Regions from separate parts of the Arthrobacter phoenicis genome, predicted to be linked through region 2. Evidence: predicted binding sites of a transcription regulator. Region 2 holds the regulator's gene; the other holds the start of a gene.

Region 1 (3,410 bases), on a different contig from region 2:
TAGCGGTGCCTGGTTCCCGGTGGGCCTTAGGTCGGTGACCATGATGCCGGCCTTCGCGTACTTCACGCCGTCCACGATGCGGGGCAGCAGGGCATGTGCCGCCCGCGTCAGGATCACCGGATCCGCCGTCGGCATCGGCAGGACCACGCTGACCGTGGGGAACGAGACGTCCCGGGCGTTGAAGTGCGAGGTGCCAGCGAACGCGGTGAGGAGCTTCGCCTGCAGTCCGTGCCGGGCGAGGCGGGCGGAGGCCTGCTGCCCGTAGACGCTCAGGACCTGCCGGAACCCGGCGGCCGAGGTCAGCGGGGTGGAGAAGGAGCGGGAGAAGATCAGCTGATCGCGTCCGATGCGTTCCTCTTCCATCGGGATGCACGGGATGCCCTGCAGTTCCAGGACGGTGCGCATCATGACCACGGAGAACCGGTCGCGGATCATCACCGGGTCCGCGCGGGCCAGATCCAGGATCGAGTGGATGCCCAGGGCGTTGAGCCGCTTGGTCAGCCGGGTGGCGACGCCCCAGATTTCGATCACCGACAGGCTTCGCATCAGGCGCTCGCGGGCGGCGGCGGGCACGGACTCCCAGTGGCAGACGCCGTCGAAGGCAGGATTGTTCTTGGCCCACTTGTTGGCCAGCTTCGCCAGCGTCTTGGTGGGGGCGATGCCGACGCAGACGGGCACGCCGACGTTGCGCCGCACCGCCGCCTTCATCTGTCCGCCCAGCTCCAGCAGGTCCGCGGGCGTGCCCTTGACCCCCAGGAACGCCTCGTCGATGCTGTACACCTCCAGCCAGGCGGAGAAGCGGCCCAGCAGCTCCATCACGCGGGCGCTGATGTCGCCGTAGAGTTCGTAATTGCTGGACAGCGCCACCAGTCCCCACTCCCTGGCCCGTGGGGCGAGCTTGAACCACGGCTCGCCGAGGGCAATCCCCAGCTGCTTCGCCTCGGGTGACCGTGTGACGGCGCAGCCATCGTTGTTGGACAGCACGACGACGGGACGGCCCTCCAGGGCGGGGTTGAATGCCCGCTCGGCGGACGCGTAGAAGCAGTTGACGTCCACGTGGGCGATCTGGGGCAGCTGCCGCATCGGAGCGGGCCTGGCCATGACGGCCGCCTAGACCACGTGGAGGCAGCGCGTGGCGACGCCCCAGACCACGAGTTCGGACAGGGACGGAACCCTGATGTCCGGGTAGGCCGGGTTCTCGGCCTGCAGCACCACGCCGTTGCGGGTGATCCTCAGCCGCTTGATGGTCAGCTCGCCGTCCAGGACCGCGACGACGACGGATCCGTCCACGGGTGTCAGCGCCCGGTTGACGATCAGTTCGTCCCCGTCACTGATCCCGGCGCCCTCCATGGAGTCCCCGGAGACCCGGACCACGTAGGTGCTGGTGATGTCCTTGATCAGGTGCTCGTTCAGGTCGATGCGGCCGTCGAAGTAGTCCTGCGCGGGCGAGGGATAGCCGGCCGCCACCGGGACCGGCGAGATCAGCACCGAGAGGAGGGAAGTGCCCGCGTCTATCACGCGGGGTCCGATAATTGCGCCCACAACACACCTTAGTTCGAATATATGTTCGAATCTAAGTGTAAGCCCGGGGGCGGACATTGGCCCGGGGGAAACCCTTCGGTAGTAGGCTTCGGGGGTTGGCCGCGCCGGGCGGCCCACTGTTTGGGGGTAGTGGTGGCACGAGGACGTTGGCTGGCGGTTGTGGCTGTGGGAGCTGCCCTGTGCGGCGGGGCAGGGCAGGCCGTTGCGGCGCAGGATGCCGCGGCGCCGGCTGCCTTGGCGCCGGCGGAGGTGGTATCGACGGGCGGGACGCCGGTCGACGTCATCGTTGGCCCGGACGGAACCGCGTACATCGGCGGCTACAACGGCGGCTACAACGGCTTCGGCGGGGTCCTGGTGATTCCGCCGGGCGAGCCGGGCCCTACGCGCCGGATCACGACCGGCCCCAACGTGGCCGGACTGGCCCTGGCGCCGGACGGAACGCTCTACGTGGCCCAGCAGCAGGGTGGCTCCGTCGGCGGGGCCGAGATCGGCGTCGTGCCTCCCGGTGCCGCGGCCGTCGCCCGGACCATCCCGGTGTGGAGGGGCAACCACTTCATCGCCGTCGGACCCGACGGAAAAGTGTACGTGCCGAACCCGGATAACAAGACGGTGCTTGTCCTGGCCCCCGGCGGCACGGCGGTGGACCATGTCATCGGCGTCGGGGTGGGGCCCGTGGAAGTCGCTGTCGGCGCGGACGGCACCGCCTACGTGGTCAACCAGATCGAGGGCACGGTCTCGATCGTTCCCGCCGGCCAGGCCGCGGCATCCCACACGATTCCCACCGGGGCAGTGGCCGGTACGACGGAGAATCCCCACGGCATCGCCGTCGCCCCGGACGGCACGGTCTACGTCACGAACATCAGCACGAACAAGGTGGCGGTCATCGGGACGGGGGCGGACCGGGTGGGCTACACCATCTATGTCCCGGGCGGCCCCAGCGAGGCGGCCCTCGGACCCGACGGGACGCTTTACGTCTCGAGTGTGCTCGCAGAAGGAATATCCGTGATCAAGCCCGGTTCGCGGACCGTCGACTCGACCATCCCGACCGAGGGACGCCCCGGGCACCTCGCGGTGGCCCCGGACGGCAGCATCATCGCGGCGACGCCGGGCACCGGCGTGGGCAACGGGTCGGTCTCCCGCTACGCGCCGCCGGCGCCGGTACCGGCCTCCGCTCCTGCGGGCCCGGCCGGTGCCGGGGTAGGGAACGGCACAGGAGTCGGGAACGACGCCGGGCCCTCACCGTGGAGTTCGCCCGGCGCCGTAGCGGGTGCAGGCGGCGCGGCGGTGATCGTCGTCGCCGCCCTGGTGCTGTTGCTGGGCCGACGCCGTTCTCTCAGAGCCGACGGACGCGTCGGCGACGTCACCGCCGAACAGGCGTAGCGCTAGGCCGTCTCGATCCAGTAGCGGCGCTTGCCGTTCCGGGTGTCCTCGTAGGCGCCGCCGTTCCTTTCGATCGTGGCGCGGGAGCCAGCGTTCTCCTCGTCGCAGGTCAAGAGTGCCCGCTCGATTCCCAGGCCGCGGGCGATCGGCAGCGCCTCCGCCAGGGCGCCCGCGGCATGACCGCGCCGCCGCGCCGACGGACGAACGCTGTAGCCGATGTGCCCCACCTCGTTGAGGAGGAACTCGTTCAGGTGGTGGCGGACCGCGAGTGAACCGACGAAGTCGCCGCCCTCCACAATCCAGAGATACGTGCAGGGCACATAGCCGGGCTTCCGCGGAGTCTCCGGTCGCGCGTCCCGGCGCAGAGCCTCAACAAAAGCGGCGAACGCGGCGGAACCCGCCAGGTCCGCGTCCGGCCGATGCTCTATCCCGCCGCCATCCTGGTGCGCGCCGTCGAACTCCGCAAAGGCCTCCAGCCAGGAGGCGTG
Region 2 (3,410 bases):
CGGTTGAGTCGCTCAAGCTGGTCAGTCACGTCCCCAGTTTAAGTGAGAGGACTGTCTGGCCCGAAACCGTGACCAACGATGGCCCATCCCGCGGCCGGCGAATGGCCATCGCGAGGTCGGCGGACGCTCCGTCCCGGGGGATTCAGCTCAGGGGGTCGGAACGAAGAGCTGCTGGCCGGGCAGGACCGGTGCGGCGTCGAGGTTGTTCAGCTGCACGATCTCGGCGACCACGTCCCGCGGATCCCGTTTCGGGTCGACGGTGCCGGCGATGGTCCACAGGGACTCCCCAGGCTGCACGGTCACGGTGACCGTCGGGGTGGTCGCCAGCGATGCCGGGGAGTCGGCGGCCTTCGCCGGGGCGGTCAGGAAGCCGGCCAGGGACAGCAGCAGGGCCGCGAGCAGGATCAGGGGCAGTCCGAAGAAGACGAAGCGTCCCCGCCGGGTCAGCCGCAAGGGAGCCTGGGCCGAAGAGTGGGCCCGGCGTACAGCTGACGCGCTCCCGGCGGTCGCGTAAGCGTCGGCCGGGGCAGCGAACGGAGCCACCGCCCCGGAGAAGGCCGTGGCAGTATCCGGCACGAGATACAGTGCCGGCCTTCCGGCGTCGGAAAACTGCGAACCGGCGAAAGCGCTTCTTGCTGACATGAACTGAGCCCTCCTGGACTTGTCGTTGCCGCCCGGCGTACTCCTCGTACCTGCCGCCAACCGGCTGAACCATCATTCGCTTCGAACACAAAGCCGAAACCGGCCGTGGTTCTCCACTCGCAATCTTCGAACACATCTTCGAATCTTGCTGTTCTCTTTTTAGCACCTATGAACGAACTCTGTCGAGACTCGCTAGAACAAATGTTTGAAAAACACCGACGGCTGACCTATTTTTGAAGCACGGAACCGGTCCCTCGAGGGACCCGCACTCCGCACCTGCAGTCTGAAACCTGTCGAACACCCGCCAGCGGTGATCAAGAGCAGTCAAACGGCAGGCACTGACATTTTTAGGATTCGCAGCAATCGGGCCGCTTCACTCGGTCCGCTGGCCACGGATCCGCACCACGAACGGAAGGCACGGCGACCATGGCAGCACAAGCCACCGGCGGGAGGGCAACCCGGCGCGGCGCCCAGCCTGCCCGGGCGCCCAAGAGCCTCACCGTCCGTCAGAAGAAGATCCTCGAAACCATCCAGCGGTCCGTGACGGACAACGGCTATCCGCCGTCAATGCGCGAGATCGGGGACACGGTGGGGCTGGCCAGCCTCTCCAGTGTGACCCACCAGCTCTCCCAGCTGGAGAAGCTGGGCTACCTGCGCCGGGACCCCAAGCGTCCCCGCGCCATGGAAGTCCTGATGCCGCTGACCCTGGACGAGGGGTCCACCCCGATTTCCGGCGTCGAACAGCCCCGCGGGCTGAAGGCCGTCGGCGGACTCGCGGTGTCGGAACTGGCCAGCGCCACGGACACGGCGATGGTCCCGTTTGTGGGCCGGATCGCCGCCGGTGGCCCGATCCTGGCCGACCAGGTGGTGGAGGACGTCCTCCCCCTGCCGCGCCAGCTCGTGGGCCACGGTGAGCTGTTCATGCTCAAGGTCGCGGGCGATTCCATGATCGACGCCGCGATCTGCGACGGGGACTGGGTGGTGGTTCGCCGGCAGAACGACGCCGTCAATGGCGACATCGTGGCCGCCCTCCTCGATGACGAAGCCACAGTCAAGACGTTCCGGCAGCGCGACGGCCACACCTGGCTGCTGCCGCAGAACACCCAGTACGAACCGATCCTGGGCGACCACGCCGTCATCATGGGCAAGGTCGTCTCGGTCCTCCGCTCCCTGTAGCGCGGGCAACGCCGCCGGCCAGGGACCGGCTGAACGCGCTGAACGCCCGGACCTGAGGCCCCACGCCCCGGCCGAACGCCGAGGCGTGAGCGCCGCCAACCCCCGCCAAAACGTCCCTGCCCCGGGGGCCTACGACCCCTGCGCGGCCTCTTTCGCGAGCCGCTCCAGCGACGCCACGGCCACCGCCGGGTCCGTGGTGGCCCAGAACGGCGGCAGCGCGGCCCGGAGGAAGCCGCCGTAACGCTCGGTGGACAGCCGTGAGTCCAGCACCGCCACCACGCCGCGGTCCGACGTCGAACGGATCAGCCGGCCCGCGCCCTGCGCCAGCCGGATCGCCGCGTGCGTGGCCGAGACGCTCATGAAGCCATTGCCCCCGGCCTGCGCCACGGCCCGGGAGCGGGCCGTCATCAGCGGATCGTCCGGCCGCGGGAACGGGATCCGGTCGATCACCACCAGCCGGCAGGAGTTGCCGGGCACGTCAACGCCCTGCCACAGGGACATGGTGCCGAAGAGGCAGGTGTCCGGTTCGTCCGCGAACTGCTTGACCAGCGCGGTCATGGTGGATTCGCCCTGGCAGAGGATGCTCAGGCCCAGCCGCGGCCGGAGCGCGTCGGCGGCCTCCTCCGCGGCGCGCCGGGAGGAGAAGAGGCAGAGCGCGCCGCCGCCGGAGGCGCGGATCAGCTTCTCGAGCTCGTCCAGGGCCTCGGGCGCGGTCCCCCGGCCCGGTTTGGGCAGGTGCTTGGCGACGTAGAGGATGCCCTGTTTGGGGTATTCGAACGGCGACCCGACGTCGACGCCGGTCCAGCTCGGGGCGCCGGGGCCCACCAGGCCCAGGCCCCCCGCGGCCGGTTCGAAGGCCGAGCCGATGGCGAGGGTGGCCGAGGTCAGCACCACGGTGTGGTCCGCGAACAGGCCCTCCCGCAGCCGCCCGGCCACGCTGAGCGGGGCGATGTTGATCAGCACGGGCGCCGAATCATCCGGCTGCGAGTAGCCCTGCTGCGGGTCGAAGGTGCTCTGCCGCGAGAACCACACCACCTCGCGGTTCTCGCGGGCCGCGAGCAGGCGTTCGCAGAGCTCCAGGATCACCATCAGCCGGGAGCGCGCCAGCTGCCGGCCGCCGTCGGCCGTGGTGGAGCCGTCTCCCTTGGAGTCGGAGAGCGCCGCACGGCAGGCGTCCCGGAGCTGGTCCACGCAGTCGAGCTGTTCGCTGTTCAGGCCATTGGGCATCAGTCCGCCGGGCACCCCCGCAACGGCGAGCTCAAGGTTCGCGGCGGCGTTGTTCAGCGCGTCCACGGTGATGCCGGTGTGCTTGCGGGCGCCCGAGGCGGCGGCGTGGACCATGGCCACGGAGAGCTGGCCGGAGACGGCCCCGGTGACCCGGTCCTGGAGTTCGTGCGCCTCGTCCACGACGACGACGTCGTATTCGGGCAGCACGGCCAGGCCCTCGAAGGCGCTCACGGCCAACATGGCGTGGTTGGTGACCACGACGTCGGCGTCCGCCGCGTCCTGGCGCGCCAGTTCGCTGAAGCATTCGGCGGCCGACGGGCACTTCTGCGCGCCGAGGCATTCCATGGCGGTGACGGACACCTGCC

The links. The regulator LexA, encoded in region 2, represses DNA repair genes until DNA is damaged. The targets are predictions, from matches to a motif close to TCGAACANNTGTTCGA.
Region 1: the regulator LexA is predicted to act here: its motif matches at 1,556-1,571, upstream of ABC337_RS17675 (LexA family protein).

The regions. Positions count from the first base shown of each region.
Region 1 covers NZ_JBDFMK010000002.1:6,230-9,639, reverse strand. The annotation lists gene ABC337_RS17680 (Y-family DNA polymerase) at 1-1,101, opposite strand, end outside; gene ABC337_RS17675 (LexA family protein) at 1,111-1,542, opposite strand; gene ABC337_RS17670 (Vgb family protein) at 1,702-2,922, shown strand; gene ABC337_RS17665 (GNAT family N-acetyltransferase) at 2,925-3,410, opposite strand, start outside.
Region 2 covers NZ_JBDFMK010000001.1:371,190-374,599, forward strand. The annotation lists gene ABC337_RS01690 (histidinol-phosphate transaminase) at 1-29, opposite strand, end outside; gene ABC337_RS01695 (LysM peptidoglycan-binding domain-containing protein) at 148-453, opposite strand; gene lexA (transcriptional repressor LexA) at 1,069-1,818, shown strand; gene ABC337_RS01705 (ATP-dependent DNA helicase) at 1,948-3,410, opposite strand, start outside.